2 regions of the Marinagarivorans cellulosilyticus genome follow, and region 2 is predicted to be linked to the other one. Evidence: predicted binding sites of a transcription regulator. Region 2 holds the regulator's gene; the other holds the start of a gene.
The links. The regulator PhoB, encoded in region 2, activates phosphate uptake and scavenging genes when phosphate is short. The targets are predictions, from matches to a motif close to TGTCATAAANNTGTAACA.
Positions count from the first base shown of each region.

Region 1: MARGE09_RS01615 (glycosyl hydrolase family 79 N-terminal domain-containing protein) is a predicted target of PhoB. The motif match lies at 3,873-3,890, and genes of this name have one in related genera.

Region 1 covers NZ_AP023086.1:437,613-448,298, forward strand. Annotated here, with positions in the region: gene argA (amino-acid N-acetyltransferase) at 140-1,474, opposite strand; gene MARGE09_RS01610 (ATP-binding protein) at 1,640-3,781, shown strand; gene MARGE09_RS01615 (glycosyl hydrolase family 79 N-terminal domain-containing protein) at 3,940-5,511, shown strand; gene alr (alanine racemase) at 5,580-6,689, shown strand; gene MARGE09_RS01625 (biotin--[acetyl-CoA-carboxylase] ligase) at 6,689-7,654, shown strand; gene MARGE09_RS01630 (type III pantothenate kinase) at 7,651-8,370, shown strand; gene MARGE09_RS01635 (SPOR domain-containing protein) at 8,419-9,150, shown strand; tRNA gene MARGE09_RS01640 (tRNA-Thr) at 9,226-9,301, shown strand; tRNA gene MARGE09_RS01645 (tRNA-Tyr) at 9,382-9,465, shown strand; tRNA gene MARGE09_RS01650 (tRNA-Gly) at 9,550-9,623, shown strand; tRNA gene MARGE09_RS01655 (tRNA-Thr) at 9,645-9,720, shown strand; tRNA gene MARGE09_RS01660 (tRNA-Trp) at 9,842-9,917, shown strand; gene secE (preprotein translocase subunit SecE) at 10,008-10,379, shown strand; gene nusG (transcription termination/antitermination protein NusG) at 10,398-10,686, shown strand, end outside.
Region 2 covers NZ_AP023086.1:3,085,710-3,096,395, forward strand. Annotated here, with positions in the region: gene phoR (phosphate regulon sensor histidine kinase PhoR) at 1-1,257, opposite strand, end outside; gene phoB (phosphate regulon transcriptional regulator PhoB) at 1,282-1,980, opposite strand; gene ubiA (4-hydroxybenzoate octaprenyltransferase) at 2,128-3,027, opposite strand; gene MARGE09_RS12375 (HU family DNA-binding protein) at 3,282-3,572, shown strand; gene MARGE09_RS12380 (dicarboxylate/amino acid:cation symporter) at 3,565-4,869, shown strand; gene MARGE09_RS12385 (sensor domain-containing protein) at 4,915-7,230, opposite strand; gene MARGE09_RS12390 (YggT family protein) at 7,711-8,286, opposite strand; gene proC (pyrroline-5-carboxylate reductase) at 8,326-9,135, opposite strand; gene MARGE09_RS12400 (YggS family pyridoxal phosphate-dependent enzyme) at 9,202-9,879, opposite strand; gene MARGE09_RS12405 (type IV pilus twitching motility protein PilT) at 10,177-10,686, shown strand, end outside.

The sequences.
Region 1 (10,686 bases), 2.6 Mb from region 2:
CGTGACTGAATAAATTAATCCTTATAGCTTCAGTCTAGACGCATTTAGCATGATTGCCGCTGGCGCGCGCATTTACGCGCCAAGCGTTTAAATCGCAGGTATCAGTGGTGGTTGCGGCGCAATAGCGGCGCCGGCATTGTTAGCTTTTACTGGACAAACTCTTGACGAACACTTTGGATTTGCGCTGGTAGTTGTAAAGTGCTGCGCGCTCGACAGGCAAGCTGCTGGTGAGTGTTTCAACAAACCCCTGCTCGATAAACCAATGCGCTGTTTGTGTGGTGAGTACAAACAGTTTTTTAATCTCAAGCTTTAGGGCTTGGCGCTCGATATGGGTGAGTAGCTTGGCGGCTTTGCCATCGCGGCGATAGTCTGGGTGCACAGCCATGCAGGCAAGCTCGCCAGACTCTTGGTCGCTAAAGGGGTATAACGCGGCACACGCAATGACCACGCCGTCTTTCTCCATGACGGTAAAGCAATGGATTTCGCGCTCTAGAAGTTCGCGCGAGCGCTTAACCAAAATGCCCTCGTGCTCTAGCGGTGCAATCAAATTGAGTATGCCCATCACATCATCAATGCGTGCGCGGCGAATGGTTTCGTAGCTGTCGCGGTAGACCATTGTGCCGGAGCCGTCGCGGGTAAATAGCTCTTTGAGTAAGGCGCCGTCTTCGTTTGAGGAGATGACGTGTGCTCTTGAAATACCACCATCGCAAGCTTTGTGGCAGGCCTTCAACGAAAAATAAGTGTTGTTTGAATTGCTTGCCGCTTTTTGGCGTAATAAGAACTTTTCACTTTTTAGCAGCGTAAGTTCTCTATAGATTTGGTCGTTTTCATCACGAATAGGGCCGTCGTCGTTTAGGGCAATAAGCTTGTCGGCTTTTAGTTCTAGGGCGGTGTGAACAGCAACATCGGCGAAATTAAGGTTAAAGATTTCCCCTGTGGCGGAATAGCCCAGCGGCGAAAGCAACACAATGCCACCGTCGGCAAGAATCCTTTGAATGCCTTGGGTATCGACGCTTCGGACTTTACCTGTGTGCTGAAGATCCACCCCGTCAATAACGCCCAGCGGCTTGGCGGTGACAAAGTTGCCGCCGCGCACTTTGATTTTGGCTCCGTACATGGGGGAGTCTGGCAGCCCATGCGAGAAACTGGCCTCTAGTTGCAGGCGTGTAGCACCAATAGTTTCGAGCACTTTTGGCATATCTTCTTTGCGGGTCACGCGAAGGCCGTGATGCATTAACGAGGTCTCGTCATGCTCCGATAGTTTGCTATCGATTTGCGAACGCGCACCATGCACGATCACTAACTTTATACCGAGGCTATCAAGCAGGGCGATATCAGCAATGACGTTGCCAAGGTTGGGTTGGCTAATGCAGTCGCCTGGCAACATCAATACAAAAGTCTTGCCTCTGTGCGCATGAATGTAAGGTGCTGAATGACGGAACCACTGAATATCTTGCGGGCTGGTTTCTGGCACGAAAAATCTCCGCTAAAACTGAAAAAAAGTTCAGTATACGCCCAACTGTAATCAGGAGGGGAGCGTTATAACTAACGGCATGCGTAATTGTTGAATTAAGAGTCAGATAGTCTTAGCGGGAAGGGAGGCTGGGCTAAGCTAAAAGAATGAAGAGGTTTCTTTTTTATGGCAAATCATACACCTACGCACGAAGCAATAAGTGGAGCCAGTGTGATCGATAGCGATAAGCAGCATTTTTCGTCGACTCTTGTGCGCATATTGGAGCAAGTAGAAACGCTTCGCGGTAACTCTTTTATTGAGCGCATAACGCCGTTGCTGGCAGAAACGATTCAGGCTGATTACACCTTTGTGGGGTTGGTGGACGCAAGCTTTACACGCGCCGATTCCCTTTGTTTGTGCGAGGGGACGCGCATTATCGATAACATTCAATACGCTTTATTGGGTACGCCCTGTCAAGGCGTGGTAGAGCAAAATTTATGTATTCATACGTCGGGGGTTTGCGATGCCTTCCCCGAGGACAATATGTTGGCCGAGCTAGGGGTGCAGGGCTACATAGGTGCCCCGCTATTTGCCCCTGATGGCGGTGTTTTTGGGTTAATTGTTGCGCTATTTAAAAAGCCCATCGCACACCCAGAGCCCGTACAAACGCTTTTCTCGGTGTTTTCTGGCCGTATAGCCGCCGAAATTGTGGGTGCGCAGGCCCAGCGTTCCTTAGAGGCCGAGCTTGAAAAAAGTAAAAAGTTACAAGAGCAGTACCAGCTACTGGCAAGGCAGGAGCGTGACGCCCGGCATCGTGCGCAAAAGGCCAACCGAGTAAAAAGTGCTTTTGTTGCCAATATGAGTCACGAAGTTAAGACGCCAATGAATGCCATGCTGGCCTTTTGTCAGATGCTATTAAAATCGGAGCTGAATCAAAGCCAGCGCTTACAAGTGCAAAGCATGCTCGATGCTGGCCAGCAACTTATGACAATGCTTAACGATGTGCTTGAGCTTTCCCGCTTAGAAGACGGCATTGTTGAGCTGCCCGAGCAAGATGTTCTGAGCCATCAACTACTTGACGATGTTGTCGAACAGGCGGCCAGCCAGCTGCAACAAAAGCCCATTAAGTTTGGTTACAGCATTGCCCCTACGGTGCCCCCAAAGTTGCTAATGGCGGAGCATCATGTGCAAAAGGTGGTTGTTAATTTATTGAGCAACGCACTTAAATTTACGCAAAAGGGTGAAATACACGTACAGATGGATTTTACGCTAGGCGAGCAAGATGTTGGTTCGCTAACGATTACTGTAGCCGATACGGGCGTGGGGATTGATCAGCAATTCATTGGTGATATTTTTGAACCCTTCACCCAGCAAAATGTATCGAACACCCGCGCTTATGGAGGTGCGGGCTTGGGCTTGCATTTGGCCTATCGCTTGGTGAAAACAATGGGCGGCACCATTGATGTAGAAAGCGTTTTAGGTCAAGGAAGTGTATTTACTTTGAGTCTGCCGGTTGTGTTATCAGATGCTCCAGCGGCCAGGGCTTCGAATGTAGAAGCTGCTATAGGGCTGGTGTCGCTGCAGGGCGATGCGCTAATTACCGAAAACGCATTGCGCTTTTTGGGTGTGGCGATTCACCGTATTGATAACCGAGTTCCGCTATCTCTGCAGTTGGGGCAAACCCCAATAGCCGGCTTGGTTATAGATGCTAGCTGTGATTTGGCTGAATCTGGCCAGCTGGCGCATTGGTTAGCAGAAGCTGGCAGCGAAAAGTTACCTGTTGCAGTGGTGGCTTCAAAAGACGTTGTGCATATAGCGTCAGTCCGCGAGCAGTTGGTAAACGTTACTTGTGTGCAAGCGCCTGTACTTATGCACGAATGGTTGGATGTGGTGGAAGGTCTTGCTGGAAAATCCAATGCATCGCAGTCGGTCAACGGCAAAGCTGGCGAGCGTATTTTATTGGTAGAGGACAATCGCCTTAATCAGGAAATTGCTTTGTGCATACTTGAGGATGCTGGTTACCGCGTGGATGTGGCGAACAACGGCCAAGAGGCTGTAGACACAATGGAGTCCAGCCCCGATGTTTACCAGCTAGTGTTAATGGATATACAAATGCCGGTAATGGATGGCTTGGAGGCAACGCGGATAATTCGCGGGCGCTTGCGTAGTCATGTGCCGATAGTGGCTGTGACGGCGGGCATCGCGGTTCAAGATCGTCAGCAATGCGATGAGGTTGGTATGGATGATTTTATCCCTAAGCCCATTGATGAAGACTTTGTGCTACAAAAGGTTCGCTACTACATGTCGGGTGCTCATCAAACCCAGTGATTTTCAATTGCATTGTGCCTTGTGGTTAAAGTGTACCTTGTGATTAAACCGTACCTTGTGTGTAAACGGTACCTCGTGATTAATTATACCTTGTGATTAAAGTGTCATAGTTATCGGTTACGGTCTCGAGGTTCTAAGCTTTGGTGCTTTTTCACGTTATGGCTTTTTCTCTTGCTCGTTATCAGGCTCCTCTTTTTACCCTTTGGCGTAAGCTCAGTGGCGCTGGCTCAACTTTAAAGCTTTTGCTCGCCCCCCTTGCTCGCTTACAGGTTAATGCGTTTTGGCGTCAGTCGACGGTGGTAAAGCCCGCACCGGTTGCGCTTTGCAGTATGTTGCCTGTGGCGCGAGTGGATGAACGCTATGTTTCTTTTTCTATTGATATTTCAGTGCTGGCTGGTGGCCAATGGTGGGAGGGTAGCCATAAAGTTATCGGTGGTTTGGGTGGGCAAAAGGTTTTACCTTTTCAGCTGGTCGGAACAAAGCTAGACAACCTAACGCGAGCGCTAGGGCCGGCATACTTAAGAATAGGTGGTTCAGAGGCCGATAAAATCCACTACTTTCGTGCGCCTCAGGATGAGCCCGGTGCGCTGGTGTTAACCCATCAAATATGGGATCGTCTGCACGATTTTATCGCGCGACACGACCTTAAATTGTCGTTTACCTTTAAGTACGGTTTGTTTAAGCGCAAGGAGCATGGCGGCTGGTGCCCAAACGAGGTGTTGGATTTATTGGTCTACAGCAACCGCAAGGGCTACCACATTCATGTGTGTGAATTGGGCAATGAGCTCAATGCCTACTGGGCTTTTCATGGGCTATCGTCTCAGCCGCGCGCTAGTAAATTGGCTGATGATTATCTGACTTTTAGCACAGAGGTAAAGCACCTACTTCCCGATGCCAAAATTATCGGCCCTGGCAGCGCCTTTTGGCCCCGTTTAGGGGAGACCATCAAGCCCTTTTCGAATATTTCGCACAAGTTTTTGCAATTGTGCCAAGCCAGCGGTATGAAGTTGGATATTGTGGATTGGCATTATTACCCCTTCCAAAGCCGGCGATCGCCAGTGCGTACGCGGCGCGCCACCCAAAGCAGTATGTTGCGCCCCAAAGCGTTAAACGAATATAAGCAATACTGCTTGCAGCTTAAAAAAATGCGGGACGCCTTTTTCCCAAATGCGCAGTTGTGGACAGGGGAAACAGGCTCCGCTCAGTGTGGTGGGGAGCCTAGGCTATCAGACCGTTTTGCCTCGTGCTTTTGGTGGGCAGATCAGTTAGGTTTGGGCGCGCGCCATGGGCAAGAGGTGATGATTCGGCAAAGCCTTGTAGGTGGAGATTATGGCTTGCTCAGCCGCACAGGACTTAAGCCCAGGCCAGATTACTGGTTGACTTGGCTGTGGCAGCAGCTAATGGGGGTGGATGTGTTTGATGTGGCTAGCCCGCATGCGCAGCTGCGCAGTTATTGCCATAGCGCAAAGCGGGGCAATGGACGCACCTTACTGCTAATTAATTTGTCGGGCAAAGCCTGCAAAGTCGATATGACGGGAGAGTTCTCGTTTGGGCAGGTGGTGGCTCAGTACACAGTTACCGCGAAAAAGCTCACCAGTAAAAAAGTGCGCATCAACGGTAAAAAAGCACGCTTGGAAGAGGGTCGAGTGCCTGCTTTGTCGTCATTCCCTGTTGCGCCCCTAAGCCATTATTTACCTGCGCACGCTATTGCTTTTTGGTGTTTGCGTTAACAGGTATTTGCCGCTTATCTAAGTCATGCCCTGTGCCATAATACGCGCCTAACGATATAGGAGGCGGTGTGAGCTCACGGCTATCAGTAACTATTAATCTTGGTGCGATCGCGGATAATTGGCGGCAACTACAGCATCGGTTGGGCGCAAACCGCGAGTGCGGTGCTGTGGTTAAGGCCAATGCTTACGGTTTGGGTATGGCGGAGGTGGCCGGCTGCCTAGCTGCTGCTGGCTGCCGTACTTTTTTTGTGGCGAATGTCAGCGAGGGGGCGTTCTTACGCAGCTGTTTACAAAGCTACTCGCGCGTGTGCATTTATGTGCTGCAGGGGGTTGAAGCCGGCAGCGAGCAGGAGTGCTTGGATTTTCGCCTTCGGCCCGTGCTTATCTCTGAAGCTATGGTGCGCAGGTGGGCAAGCTTCACCAAAGAACATGCGGGCGAGCCTTGTGCCGTAAAGCTGAATACCGGCATGAATCGCTTGGGGGTGGATGTTGGTTCGTTACCGGCATTATTGGAGGCATTCCCTGCGTTTTGGGGGCAGCAGGTGGGGTTGCTGCTTAGTCATCTAGCTTGTGCTGACGAGCCCCATCACCCCTTGAATGCTCAGCAGTTGGCTAGCTTTGAGCAAGCGTTAGCGCGGGTGCGCAAGGTTAATGCGCAAATTAAAGCATCGCTGGCGAATTCCTCGGGCATATTTTTAGGTGAGCGCTACTGCTTCGATGTGGCGCGCCCAGGCGCTGCTTTGTACGGCTTGAACCCTACCCCCGAAGCAAAAAACCCCATGCGCAGCACGGTACGGCTTGCGCTACCAATATTGCAAACGCGTAATGTCAGTGGCGAAAACTATGTGGGCTATGGTGCCGAGGCCTGTGTAAGTGGCCCTCGCCGGTTAGCCGTTGTTGCTGGTGGTTATGCTGATGGCATTTTTCGGGCGGCATTCCCTAAAATGGTTGGGCGTTTGAATGGCGTAAGAGTCCCCTTGGTCGGGCGCGTTTCTATGGACACATTAACCTTTGATATAACGGAGGTTGAGGGCGATGTCGAGAACGGTCAAATTGAAATTCTAGGCGACTACATATCTGCCGATGCCCAAGGCGCGGCTGCCGGCACGATTGGCTATGAAGTGTTAACGCGTTTGGGCGATAGGCTGCGACGCGCCTACCTTAGTGGTGCGGAATAATGGCTGGCCTACCCTGGGGGTTGTTAACGTTGTTGGCCGACGGGCAAAGCCATTCGGGTGAGCTTTTAGGGCAGCACTTGGGGGTGAGTCGCGCAGCCATTTGGAAAATGATTCAACAGCTAGAGGCGGCGGGCTTGGCGGTGGAGTCGGTTAAGGGGCAGGGCTACCGCATACCTGCAGGGCTTGATTTGCTCTGCGCGGATTTGATTCAACAATATATGTCAGAGGCCGGGCGAGTGATTCTTTCTCGGCTGGATGTGCTACCGCAAACAGCTTCGACAAATACGACTATTGCCGGCCCAGGTTATCCTTGTGGTGCGGCAGTATTAGCCGAGCAGCAAACCGCCGGACGAGGGCGGCGAGGGCGTGTTTGGGTGAGCCCGCTGGCTGCCAATATTTATTTATCCGTTCGGTGGCATTTTACTCAGGGTATTGCCTGTCTTGAGGGGTTGAGCCTTGCGGTAGGCGTTGTGCTTGCTGATGCCTTGGCGGCGCTTGGTGTGCCGGATGTTGAGCTTAAATGGCCTAACGATCTCTGGGTGGATGGTAAAAAGCTTGGTGGTGTGTTGGTTGAGATTGGTGGCGACGTAAATGGTGATTGCCATGCGGTAATCGGTGTTGGTTTGAATGTGGCAATGCCGGTTGGGGGTGGGGCTGATATTGATCAGGCTTGGGTTGACCTTGCCGGTTTGGGGTATCGAGCCGGGCGCAATCCGCTGGCTGCAGCGCTTATCGAACAGTTATTGCTGATGCTGGCGAGTTATCAAGACAAAGGCTTCGGCGCTTATCGTGAGGCGTGGTTGTTGCGTAATGCCTTGGCGGGCAAGCTGGTATTCACCACTGGCGCGCAATTGGTTCAAGGTACTGTTGTGGGCTTAACCGAGGGCGGCGGTCTTATCGTGCAAACCGACGAGGGAGAGCAGGTTTTAAATGGTGGCGAGGTTTCTGTGAAGGTGAGTGCGTGATTGTTGATGTCGATATTGGCAATACTAATGCGAAGTGGCGCTGCCAAGGTGACAGTCGAATTTATGTGCAGTCAACCCGCTCATTACCCCAAGCGTGGCAATATAGTGGCGCAGCTATTACGCGGGTGCGAGTGGCGTGTGTGGCTGGCGCCGATGTACTGCAGTGTTTTGCCGCTGCGGTGCGTGAGCGTTGGGGGATAGATATCGAGCTGGCTCGCGTGCAGCGTAACTATGCCGGTTTAGCGGTGTGTTACGAGGATGTGAGCCGCTTGGGGGTGGATCGTTGGTTAGCAATGCTGGCTGCTTTTAAATCGGTGGGTGATGAGTTCGTGGCGGTGAGCGCGGGTAGTGCTCTGACGGCTGATTGGGTGGCCCAAGATGGACAGCATTTAGGAGGCTTTATTGCGCCAGGGCGCGAGCGTATGCTGGCATCGCTGTATGGCGATGTGGCAAATGTATTGCTTACCCCGCGGGTGCCGGGGGAATTACTTGATATTGCACTTGGCCAATCGACAGAAACTTGTGTTGATGGGGGCGTTGCGGTTTTGTTGCGGGGCTTTATAAATCATGTCGCATCACGCTGCCTTGGGGCGCGGATTATCTTAGCCGGTGGGGATGCTCAGGCTATGCTAACCATGTGTGCGCAAGAGCACAAATTTAGAGTGTCTCTTGTGAGTAATCCCGTTCTAGACGGGTTGGCGATTGCATTACCCTGATATAGCGATAGAGTGCTTTTAAGAGGGGCAATAAGGTTAGGTGTTGGCGTGAGGTGGGTCTTTTTATCCCTCGTATTAATGAATGCGATTTTTTTTTCGTGGCGTTACTTTGCGCCACCCTCTGCAGAGGCTTTGCCCAGCCCGCAGAAAAAACCTTCAGCAGTACCGAGCTTGCCTAAGCCCGTTGTCGATAACTCCCCTTCAATTACTTTATTAGAAGAGCTGGACTCCTCGAGGGAGATTTCAAGCCCCTCTGGGCTGGCCTTTGATGAGGTAACGCATAGTGGTGATGTTTGCTATTGGGCGGGCCCATTAGCTGATGATGCTGATCGCGATGTACTACTGCGGCGCCTTAAGGGTTTAAATATAGTGGCATCGGAGCGCGTGACGCGAGCGACGGGCGATCTGCGTTATTGGGTTTATTTGCCGCCGTTAGGCTCGAAAGAGGAGGCGAAAGCCCAGTTAGCCGCCCTGCAAAGTAAAGGCATTGATAGCTACCTCATTCATAAGGGTGAGCGCAAAAATGGCATATCGTTAGGATTGTTTAGCCGGCTAGAGCTTGCGGAAAACCGAGAAGCAGAAGTTAGGTCTGCCGGTTGGGAGGCGACAATGGATACGTATACGCGCAGCGTCAATCAGCGCTGGATAACGGCGAGCAAAGAACAGTTGGATGCCGTTGGTGAAGGCATTTTGCCCAGAATGCTCAAAAATAAATCTGACGTGACAATAATAGAAAAAAAATGTGAATTGCCTGTTGCTTCTCATAACAACATTCACTAGAATCCCGCCTCCACATTGAGAGGCAGCTCTTAATGTGTTGCGAAGGCCAAAGCATTTGATGTTTTGGGTAGGAATGCTGGCGTAGCTCAGTTGGTAGAGCAGCTGACTTGTAATCAGCCGGTCGGGGGTTCGACTCCTCTCGCCAGCTCCATTTTCGCAGGCCGTTACTGGCTAATGTCAGTAAGGTGCTTAAGCTTGCTGTTAAGCAATTATTGCTTGGTAAGTATAAGTGCAGGGGTTCCCGAGTGGCCAAAGGGATCAGACTGTAAATCTGACGCGCAAGCTTCGGTGGTTCGAATCCACCCCCCTGCACCATTAAGCTAGCTTAGCTTGCGGCCAGATGGCCAGTGTAGCGCCTAGGTTACAAATTGCTTTGAGCGCGCGGTGGGCCCTAATTGTGCGGGCATAGTTCAGTGGTAGAACGTCAGCCTTCCAAGCTGAATATGCGGGTTCGATTCCCGCTGCCCGCTCCATACTACTTAGTGTGAACAAAGGCTCATATAGCTCAGTTGGTAGAGCACACCCTTGGTAAGGGTGAGGTCAGCGGTTCAAATCCGCTTATGAGCTCCACTTTTTCTTATAAAGGTCAGCAGAGTTAAAGGCTCGCTGGCCTTTGTGATATTCAGGCTTATGATATCGAGCACTGAATTCACACCCTCATCACAGAATACGCTCTAGTGATGAGTGATACAGGCCAGTAGTTCAATTGGTAGAGCGTCGGTCTCCAAAACCGAAAGTTGGGGGTTCGAGTCCCTCCTGGCCTGCCACTATTTGCACGAATGCGTGCGGCGCGAAAGGTTGAAATGCAAGTTTCAACCTTTCTGTGTATTACGCACTTTCGTAGGAAGAGAGAAACCATGAGTACAAATGCAGAGTCTCCACAATATAAGCTAGACGGCCTTAAATGGTTGGTTGTTATCGCTATTATTGCTGCTGGCACGGTGGGTAATTCTTATTACGCCGATCAGTTCGCGATTTTGTATCGTGTGCTGGCAATGGTTGTTTTGGGTTTGGCCGCCGCGTTCGTCGCTTTGCAAACAGCCAAGGGTGCTGCATTTTGGGAACTGTTGAAGTCAGCCCAAATCGAAATGCGCAAGGTGGTTTGGCCAACTAAGCCAGAAACTAACCAAACGACGTTAATGGTTTTAGTGGTTGTGTTCGTGATGGCTATTCTCCTGTGGGGGCTTGATGCTCTATTCGGAAAAATCGCCTCTTTTATTATTGGTTAACTACGGACATTTCTCCCCATGGCAAAGCGTTGGTATGTGGTACACGCCTATTCAGGTTACGAAAAGAAAGTTGCAACTGCACTGAAAGAGCGTATTGAGCTTGAAGGTATGCAGGAGCATTTTGGTGATGTCCTTGTTCCCACTGAAGAAGTGGTTGAAATGCGGGATGGCCAAAAACGTAAGTCTGAGCGTAAGTTTTTCCCCGGCTACGTTTTAGTTCAAATGGAGCTAAACGACGAAGCTTGGCACTTGGTTAAAGAGACTCCGCGCGTTATGGGGTTTATTGGCGGCAAGGCAGATAAGCCTG
Region 2 (10,686 bases):
TTCGCTACCGCGGCCAGGCGTACTTTTAATAGTAAGCTCTGCGTTATGGCGAAGTAGTACGTGTTTTACGATGGCAAGCCCAAGCCCTGTGCCACCAGAGTTTACCGAGCGACCCGGGTCCACACGATAAAAACGCTCGGTTAAGCGGGGGATGTGTTTAGGGTCTATGCCATCGCCGTTATCGCTGACGCTCACGGTGGTGCCATCGGGGCCTTGTGCAATATCTATAAGAATAATGCCCTCGCTAGGTGTGTAGTTTATGGCATTAAACACAAGGTTGGATATTGCGCTGCGTAGCTCTTGCTCTCGGCCATAAATAAAGGCTTCTTTTGGCCCGTTAACGCTAATCAAGTGTTTACTTTCTGTGCTTATCTGTCTTGCGTCTTCAGCGACCATATCCGCAAGTGTGACTAGTGATACAACCTCTTGGCCGTGCTCTTTTTCATCGGTTTCAAGCCGGCTTAAGGTGATGAGGTCGTTAATAAGCGAGGTCATTCGCCCCGCTTGGCTTTGCATATGGGAAAGGGCTTTGTTCCACACCGGCGGAATGTTGTCGGCATCTTCTAGTGTTTCTAGGTAGCCGCGAAGCACGGTTAAAGGGGTGCGCAATTCGTGGGAAACGTTAGCAACAAAATCTTTACGCATTTGCTCCAGTTTACTTAAGCGCGAAATATCGCGCACTACAATTAAGCGCTCGTTCTGGCCAAATTTATGTACCAGAAACTCCACTTCCATAGAATTTTTTTGCGTTAAAGTATGATCAAGAGGCTCGCTAAAGTCGCCAGTTTCGTAGTAGCGGGTAAATTTGGGGAACCGAATAAGGTTGGTTATTTTTTGCCCTAAATCGATTGCTTGAAAGTTAAATAACTCGCCGGCAGCGCGATTCCACCATTCAATATTACCGCGCCCGTCAACAAGAATAACGCCATCATTGAGGGCGGTTGTCATTTCTTGTACGCGGTGTACCACTGCCTCTAAACGCAGTTTTTCTTTTTCGTGGCGGTTGTACATCAGCTGCACATCGTCAGCGATATCTGCCCATGCACCTTGGAGTTCTTCATTGGGCGGTTCGTTGCGCCGCGCTTGATTAACCCAAGCTTCTAGTTGATACAAGCGGGTAAACTGCCAGGCAATGTAGCCAAAGCTAAACGCTAGCAGGGCCATTACAGTGTGACCTGTCAAAAAACCCATAAGCGAAAAAACACAAAGCCAAATACAAAACCACCGAAATTCGGCTTTTAACCCTCTACGTAACATAGGTACCTATCATTTTTTTGTTGCTTAGGCTGATATCTTGGGCGAAAAGCGGTAGCCAGCGCCGCGCACAGTTTGAATAAAACGGTCGTGCCCTTCAAGTGTTAAAGCCTTGCGAAGGCGTCGAATGTGGACATCAACTGTGCGCTCTTCAACATACACATTCCCCCCCCATACATGGTCTAGCAGTTGGTTGCGGGTGTAAACGCGCTCTTGGTGAGTTAAAAAGAATTCCAGTAAGCGGTATTCGGTTGGCCCCATTTGCACGGGGGTCTCGCCAATGGTGACGCGGTGGCTAGAAGGGTCTAGGCGCAACGCGTCTACCACTATGGGGTCGCCAGTCGATAATGAGTCGGTGCGGCGCAAAACGGCCTTCAGGCGTGCCACAAGCTCTCTCGGAGAGAAGGGCTTGGTGATGTAATCATCGGCGCCGGCTTCCAAGCCCTGAATTTTGTTGTCTTCTTCGCCTTTGGCGGTAAGCATGATAATGGGTGTTTCAGAGGTCAGCTGGTCGCGTTTTAGGCGGCGAGCTAGCTCCATGCCGCTAGTGCCGGGCATCATCCAATCTAGAATAATAAGGTCGGGTTTTTGATCCACAATGATCGCGTGTGCACTTTGCGCGTCGCCCGCCTCTAGGCAACTGTACTCTGCCATTTCTAAAGCCACTCGCAACATGTCGCGGATTGGAGCTTCGTCGTCAACGATCAAAATCGTTTTTGATACCATTTTTAACCACCTGTAACTGCTGTTAGGTTTTCAATTAAGGTGAAGATTAAATAAATCTTTTGTTGCTGTTTTATGACAGCGCCCAGATTACTGTTGCCACTGAGCACCGTAAACGACCATTTTGCGTGCATATTGGCCACGAGCACTTTAGTTGGGAGCGACGCTATAACTCAAAACAATGCCGATAAAAATCAGCATTCCAACCCAGTTGTTGTTGAGAAAAGCTTCGAAACAGCGGGCAGGTTTACGCCCGCGAATTAAAAATTGCTGATAACCAAATAGCCCCGCAGTGCCCATCAAGCTTAGGTAGTAGGGCCAGTGCAAGCTAAAGCTGCTGCCCACAGTGAGCAGAATAATCAAGGTAAAAGCTTGAAGTGCAGCGGTGATGAGGCGGTCGTTTTCAGCAAAGAGAATGGCGGTGGACTTAACCCCAATTTTGAGATCATCCTCTCGATCGACCATGGCGTAAAAAGTATCGTAAATAATTGTCCAAAGTAGCACAGCGATGTAGAGCGTCCACATAGGTTTGGGCAAGTTTTCTGTCACGGCAGCGAAAGCCATGGGGATGGCCCAAGCAAAAGCAGCGCCCAAAACCACTTGTGGTAAATAGGTGTGGCGCTTCATGTAGGGGTAAATAGTCGTCAGTGCAACCGCGCCGAGCCCGGTGATTACCGTTGTGGTATTTGTCATCAGCACTAGACATAGTGCAATAAACAGCAAGCCTACAAAAAGGTAAAGTGCGAAGCGAGGGTCTAGCTCCCCTGTGGCGAGCGGGCGGTTCTTGGTGCGCTGCACGTGACCGTCTATCGCTTTATCGGCATAGTCGTTAATCACACAGCCGGCCGAGCGCATAACGACTGCGCCCAAAACGAAAATAAACAGCTCTGGCCAACGGGGTACGCCTTCAGAGGCAATCCACAGTGCCCACAGTGTTGGCCACAGGACTAAATAGATACCAATAGGGCGGTCTAAGCGCATCAATTGAATGCTGGCCTTAAGGGCAGGGTGCGCCAGTAAGGGCGGAACTTTGACGCGCGCAGCTGCCATGGCGATATGTGTTTTTATCATGTGTAAGCGCGTCTTTATCATTGTGAATGGTATAGCGAAAAGAGCGATTATAGCCCGCAACAGCTCGCGAATGCTAAAGCCATTGCACATCTTGGTGTATTGAGTGGTGCGAGGGTATTAATCTGGCGCGTTCACGCACGGTGCATATGCCTTTACCTTGCTAATAGTCGAGTTGGCAATTAGCCTGTTGTTGATAATTCCCGCTTAATTTCCCGAAAAGAGGATATTTCCCCATGCTAAAAACAGAGTTGGTGGCCTTAGTTGCTGAAAATGCAGGCCTAACATCACGCCAAGCCAGCGAATGCGTTGCGAGCTTTATTGAGCAAATAACCAACGCTTTGGCCAGAGGAGAAAAGGTTAGCTTGATAGGCTTTGGCAGTTTCGCCATTAAACATGTTGCTGCGCGGGCTGGGCGCAATCCTCAAAGCGGTGAGGCGATCACTATCGCGGCGCATAACTCGCCCGGTTTTAAAGCCGGTAGTGCACTTAAGGTCGCTATTAATGGGGGGCAGGGCAATGTTTAAGTTGCAATTACACTGGCAAATATTGATAGCCATAGCGGCTGCATTGTTGATTAGCCTACCGCTGTCTGTTAGTGCAGAGGTGTTTGGGATATCACTGTATGCGGTATTTGATTTTGTTGGCACGCTATTTCTACGTGGCTTGAAAATGGTGGTTGTTCCCTTGGTGTTAGCCTCGATTATTTGCGGTGTGTATGGCTTGGGTTCTGGCGAACATGTTGGGCGCTTGGGGGGCAAGACGCTTGGCTTTTATATGCTATCTAGCTTGTTGGCTATTTGCATAGGCTTGGCTGCCGTTAATATTTCTCAGCCGGGTATTGTTGATGGTGAGCCAGCTCGCGAGCAGCTGAATTTAAGTGCTCCTGAAGAGTTAGATGGCGCATTGGATAAAGTCAGCGGCAAGAGCACTGAAGACATCGCTGGTGTCTTTTTACGCATGTTACCTACAAACATAGTCGATGCTGCTGGTGATAGTAATCAGTTGTTGGCAGTCATTATTTTTGGCGTTTTATTTGGCCTGTTTATGAATAAGGCTGGCGCCAAAGGTCGGGAAACCTTGGCCAATTTTTGGCAAGGTGTTTTCGATACCATGATGCACATAACAATGTTTATTATGAAGTTTGCGCCAATAGGTGTTTTTGGCTTGGTGGCAAAAACAGCGATGGCAACAGGAGTGCAAAGTTTTATACCTTTGGCGGTATTCTTTTTAACCGTTGTGTTTGCTTTAGCTTTTCATATGTTCATTACGCTCGCGTTATTATTAAAAACCTTGGGTGGGGTAAATCCAATATTGCATTATCGAGCAATGTTTCCTGCTATGTTAACGGCTTTTTCAACGGCAAGTTCGTCGGCAACATTACCGGTAACGATGGATTGCTTGCAAAAAAAGGCAGGTGTTTCCAATAAGACGTCATCCTTCGTTATCCCTTTAGGGGCAACGGTAAACATGGACGGTACGGCCCTGTACGAATGTGTTGCGGCAATGTTTATCGCGCAAGCCTACGGTTTGGATTTATCCATTGCGCAGCAGTTTATGGTGGTATTAATTGCATTATTAACCTCTGTAGGGGTGGCGGGGATTCCATCGGCGAGTTTAGTGGCAATTGCTATTATTTTGGGGGCTATAGGTTTGCCCTTAGAAGGCATTGGTTTGTTATTGGTTACCGATAGAGTGTTGGATATGATGCGGACTGCTGTGAATGTCTTTAGTGATAGTTGCTGCGCTGTGATTATGGCAAAAGCGGAAGGTGAAACGGGTGTGCTTGCGCCAAATGATGAGATAAAACCCGAGCATGCTTAATGCTAATGTTGAACGCTTATAGCACTTAATAACCGAGCTGCCCGCTTAGCTTGAGTGCTGTGAGTGAGAGGCAATAGGGTCTTCCGCGAAGGCTGGCGGTTCCATAGGTGATACGGTATCGATCAACAGTTTTTCGATAACTTCTGCCGGTTGTGGCCGCGCAAGGAAATAGCCTTGGCCGTGGGAGCATTTTAGGTCGACTAAGGCGTCTAGCTGGTTTTGCGTTTCGATGCCTTCAGCAATAATGTCGAGCCCTAAATTATTACCCAGCTCAATAATGAAATTAACAATTGAGCGGTAATAGTTATTTTTATCAAAGTTATCAATAAACGAGCGATCTATTTTGAGGCTATCTACTGGCAGGTTATTCAAATAACCCAAATTTGAATAACCCGTACCAAAGTCGTCTACGGCTACACGAATACCTTGGCTGCGCAATAGATCCAGCTGATCGGTTGCGTGTGATTGCTCCTCCAAAAAAAGCCCTTCGGTAATTTCTAGTTCTAAACTGGCGGGGTTAATACTGGTTGTTTTAATCACATCGTTAATCATTGTTGTTAATGTATCGCCACGAAAATGCACCGTCGATAAATTGCTGGCTAAGACGATGTGACCAAAGCCCATGTGATGCCATTTATGTATTTGGGTTGCCGCGGTAGTTAAGACCCATTTATCCAATAAGTAAATTAAACCGCTTTGTTCTGCAATGGGAATAAAGTCGGCAGGGGATACCCATTGATCGGTGCGTTGGTTTTTCCAGCGTACAAGGGCTTCTACCCCGGTTAATTCCGATGTTTGAATATTAAATTGTGGTTGATAATTAACGGATAGCTCTTGCTGGTTATGTAACGCACGGCGCAGATCTTGTTCGATTTCTTTGCGGGCTTGTATGTCGTTGGCTAGCGCAGTTTCAAAAAGGGTAAAAGATCCTCGGCCTAAATTCTTTTGGTGGTACAGCGCAATATCGGCGTGTTGAATAAGCTCTTGCTCACTATTGCCGTGTTCAGGATAAAGCGCAATGCCTGCACTGGCGCTAATGGGGATGATGTTGTTCTCGATAATAACGGGCTCTTTAAAGCCCGAATATATGCGCTTAATAATGGCGTGGGCACTGGCTAAATCAGTGACATTGGGTAGCACAATTGCAAATTCGTCACCGCCTAACCGGCTGGCAAAGTCGTTAGTGCGTAATGTTTTTTTTATGCGCTCGGCAGACTCTTTAATAAGGCGGTCGCCTATTTGGTGACCTAAGCTATCATTCACGTCTTTAAAGTGGTCTAAATCGAGTAGTACTATGGCGAAGTCTTTCTTTTCTTGCAGTAAATAGTGCAGCTTTAAATTGAGCATGTTGCGGTTAGATAGCCCAGTTAAAGGGTCGTGTTCCGCTAAATACCGAATATCCCGTTCGGCCTGTTTGCGCTGGCTAACATCGAGTATCACCATCATGTACGATTGCTCACCATCGACACTTTCGATGTTTTTGCTGCGTGCAATATAAAGCGTTTTTTCGGGGTGTTTATCTACAGTGGCTTCAACGTACAGAGGGTGTTTGCCGCGCAATAGGCGCGCTTGCGACTCCTTATGACTAAGAAGCTTATCGTTTTGGTAAATTTGTAGGGTTTTTAGCGCGCTGTTATCGAGTAGTTGGGTTTCATCACTGCAGTCCAAAATACCAATAAGGGCATTATTGTGGAATAGGGTGCTGCCTGAATTAGCTATTTGCCAAATGCCCACAGGGGCTACTTGGGTTAGTGCCGTATAGCGTTTTTCACTATCGCTAAGCTGCAATTCGCGGTGTTTTAGGTCGCTTATATCAATGCCGTAGCTCACGGTGGCGCCACTATTTGTGCGGTGCTTAGAAACTCTTAGCCAGCGGCCGTCGGGGCAGTATTCGTCTTTGTGCTCTCCTGAGCCTGCTCTATGAAGAGTTAAACGGCGATTAACCCATTGCTCGATGTTATCTGTTGCGGTGAATTGCTTAGCAGTGGCGCGCATCAGTTGTTCGTAGGTTAGGTCGTCCGCGTATTGCTCGAAGGCGGCTTGGTGTATCTTTCGGTAGGCCTCATTGCAGTCAATAAATTGATCGTTGTGATCAAAAATAGATAGCGCATAAGGTGTCGCCGCAACCGCTTCGCGGTACAGGTTAAGTTGTTGCTCTGTGCGTCGATGTTTTAAATGCAACGTATAGAACATGCCGCTTATGGCAAGTGATGCCAGTGCCCCAAGCGCTAACAGTATTAGCCACACCGGCGCCGTTGCACTGTCGAATAACACCATTAACAACGCGCTTAATGGTGCTGCCGTTGCAAGCAGGCACAAAGCGGTTGTGAATAAGCGGGATTTAACGGCTGAAAACTTCAATAAAAATCTCCGCCAAGGCTGCTTAATTGCAATGGCTGCAGTGCCAAGCCGGAGAATGAGAGCTTTTGATTATCAAAGCTGCCACCTGTACGTACCGCCTTCCTCACACTGCCTCCAGTTTGCTTCCAGATTTCTGGTCTTATTTGAGTATAGGCACGGTATTGTAAGAAACAGGCACGAAATGGCAGCCTTCTAGCAAAAAAGTATAAGAAGCAGACTATTAATGCTCTCGTTGTTTATCAGCGTATCGGTCAATAAATGCAAGGCCTGTGGTCGCGGCGGCTAAAACTAATAAAACGCCGAATACAGCAAGGGTGGCAATGGTAGCTTGGATCATGGCAATTCTCCGTCTGTTACAAAATAATATTGCGGTCAATATTTCTGTTTACAGGATTACACGGAGGAGGAGAGAAGGGTTTGATTTACCGCAATAGCAGGCAAGGGGTTTTTTGCGGTAAATCAAATAGAGGGTTGTGTTCGTTAAAGCGGGATGCCGTAGCTATGAGCGACGCCCATCACAAGCATGCGCAAAATATAAATGCCCATAGCCACTGCCATAAAGGAGAAATCAAAACCTCCCATCGGGGGGATTAGCTTGCGTACAGGAACACAAATAGGCTCGATTATTTGCCGCATCAACAGTAAGGCAAAGTTACTACTGTAAGGCGCTATAAAGCTGGCGATTGCAACAATAAACATACTAATCATATAAATGCCAAGTATTAGCATCAGTAGCGCGAGCAAAGCCCAGATAAAGATCAAACCGCCGTATAAGCCTACAGCGCCACCTGCGACTAGCTGTATTAACCAAATAAAAATGATTTGCGCGATAAAGGCAAGTACAAGCGCGGCAATATCAAACCCGCCCATCCCGGGAATTACTTTTCGCAGTGGCTTTAACAAAGGGTTGGTAACTTTTACGATAAGCTGAGATAACGGATTGTAGAAATCTGCCCGCACAATTTGCAGTAAAAACCGCAACAGTACGGCGCCGACGTAGAGTGTGGCTAAGGTGTTTATGATAAATATAGCGATTTGTACGAACGTGCCTTGCATAAGAAACCCTTAAATTCGGTACGTGTTAAAAGTGAAGTGTTAAGAAAGTTCTTCTGCCATAACTTTTGAGCGCTCAGCGCATGCTGCCATGGCTTTATTAATAGTGCCGCGCAGGCCGCTGTGTTCGAAGCTTAAGATGGCTTGCTCGGTTGTGCCACCAGGGGAGGTCACTTTTTTGCGCAGTGTTTCGAGGTTGTCATCGCTTTGTTCTGCCAATAGCGCGGCGCCTTTAGCCGTTTGGATAGCCAGTGATTGCGCTGTGTGTTGGTCTAGCCCTTGTTCTACTGCAGCTTGTGTCATGGCTTCTAAAAAGAGGAAGAAGTAGGCAGGGCCACTGCCCGATACGGCGGTTACTGTGTGCATCAGCGCTTCATCGTCGACCCATACCGCTTTGCCTGTTGCTTCTAAAATGGCTTGGGCAGCTTGTTTTTGTAAGGTATTTGTATTTGCATTTGCGTATAAACCGCAGGCACCTTGGCCTATCAGTGAAGGGGTATTTGGCATGCACCTTACGATGGCTGCGTTCTTACCCAGCCATTTTTCTAGTGATTCGCAGCTGATGCCAGCGGCGACAGAAATCACTAATTTGCCTTGGATGTAGGGGGCTATTTCTTCGCATACGCCAAACATCATCTGTGGCTTTACTGCGAGAATGATAATACGGCAGGCCTCTACGGCGGCGACGTTATTGTCTGTGGTGTTTACGCCAAAGTTATCTGCAAGGTTAGTGCGCTTGTCTTCGCTGCGTGCCGTTGCCCAAATGGACTCTTTGCGTGAGCCTGATTTGAGCAGGCCGCCAATAATGCTTTGTGCCATGTTGCCGGCACCAATAAAACAGATATTACTCATAATCGCTATTATCTCGTTAGGTCAAGGGTACGGCGCGTAAGCCCTTAGGTTAGTCTAGTGTTTGGGTTATTGAGACGACTGTGCCGCGGCCTGCCTAGGGCCAAACAATGCTGTGCCAATGCGCACGATTGTGCTGCCGGCGGCAATGGCGTCCTCCATATCGGCAGACATTCCCATGGATAGTGTCTGCAGTTGGTATTGTTGTGCTAAAGCTTGCATGGCTTGGAATGCCGCCTTAGGGGCGGCTTTGCTCGGGATCGCCATGAAGCCTCTAAGCTTTAAATTCGGTAGTTGCTCTATAGCCGAAACCAAGGCCGGTAATTCGCATGTGCTAACGCCAGATTTTGTTTCTTCATTATCAATATTCACTTGAATACACACTTGCAGCGGTGGCAGGTGGGCTGGGCGTTGATCGCTCAGCCTTTTAGCCACTTTTTCGCGATCTAGGGAGTGTACCCAGTGGCAGTGCTCGGCCACTATGCGTGTTTTGTTGGACTGAATAGGGCCGATGAAGTGCCAAATAATACCGAGGTTGCCGAGCGCTGTCGCTTTTTGTTCTAACTCTTGTACATAATTCTCGCCAAAGTGGCGCTGGCCGGCGTTGTAAGCCTCTTCTAGCGCACTAATTGGTTGCACCTTAGACACCGCAAGCAAAAGAATATCACTTGATGCTCGGTGATGCTTATGTGCGGCTTGCTCAATAAGCTGGTGGATTTGCGCTAGGTTGTGTGAAATGTTCGTCATATACTGGCTGTTTAGTCTCTCTCGAGTGGGGTACACTCGGTATTTTAGTGGCGCGCGTCGCCTTAGAGTACAGGCTGCACGCTTTAGGCCTCACAATACAAAGGCTTGATAAATAGTGGTGGTACAAGCTAGTTTATCAAGTTGCTTGGCTAAACCCCACGCCCCATGTGTTGCGTGGTTAAGATATAACAATAACGTAAAGACAGATCAGTTTGTTTGTTCAAGCCGTTCAGCTAGGCTTACAACGGTGTATAAACAATTGATTTGAACGAGATAAGAACAGCAAAGGTTTTCACTATGGATATTACTGAACTGTTGGCGTTTTCTGCCAAGCAGGGTGCTTCCGACTTACACCTCTCGGCAGGCTTACCGCCAATGATTCGTGTCGATGGCGATGTGCGTCGCATTAACTTGCCGCCGATGGATCACAAATCGGTGCATGCGTTGATCTACGAGATCATGAACGACAAGCAGCGCAAAGATTTCGAAGAGTTCCTAGAAACCGATTTCTCTTTCGAAGTGCCCGGCGTGGCGCGTTTTCGTGTCAACGCTTTTAACCACAACCGCGGTGCCGGTGCGGTTTTCCGTACCATTCCATCGAAAGTACTGACGATGGAAGAGCTCGGTATGGGGCAGGTGTTTCGTGATATTTGCTCTGTGCCACGGGGTCTAGTATTGGTAACAGGGCCTACTGGTTCGGGTAAGTCTACAACGCTGGCAGCGATGGTCGACTTTATCAACGAAAGTAAGTACGAACACATCCTTACCATCGAAGACCCTATCGAATTCGTTCACGAGTCGAAAAAA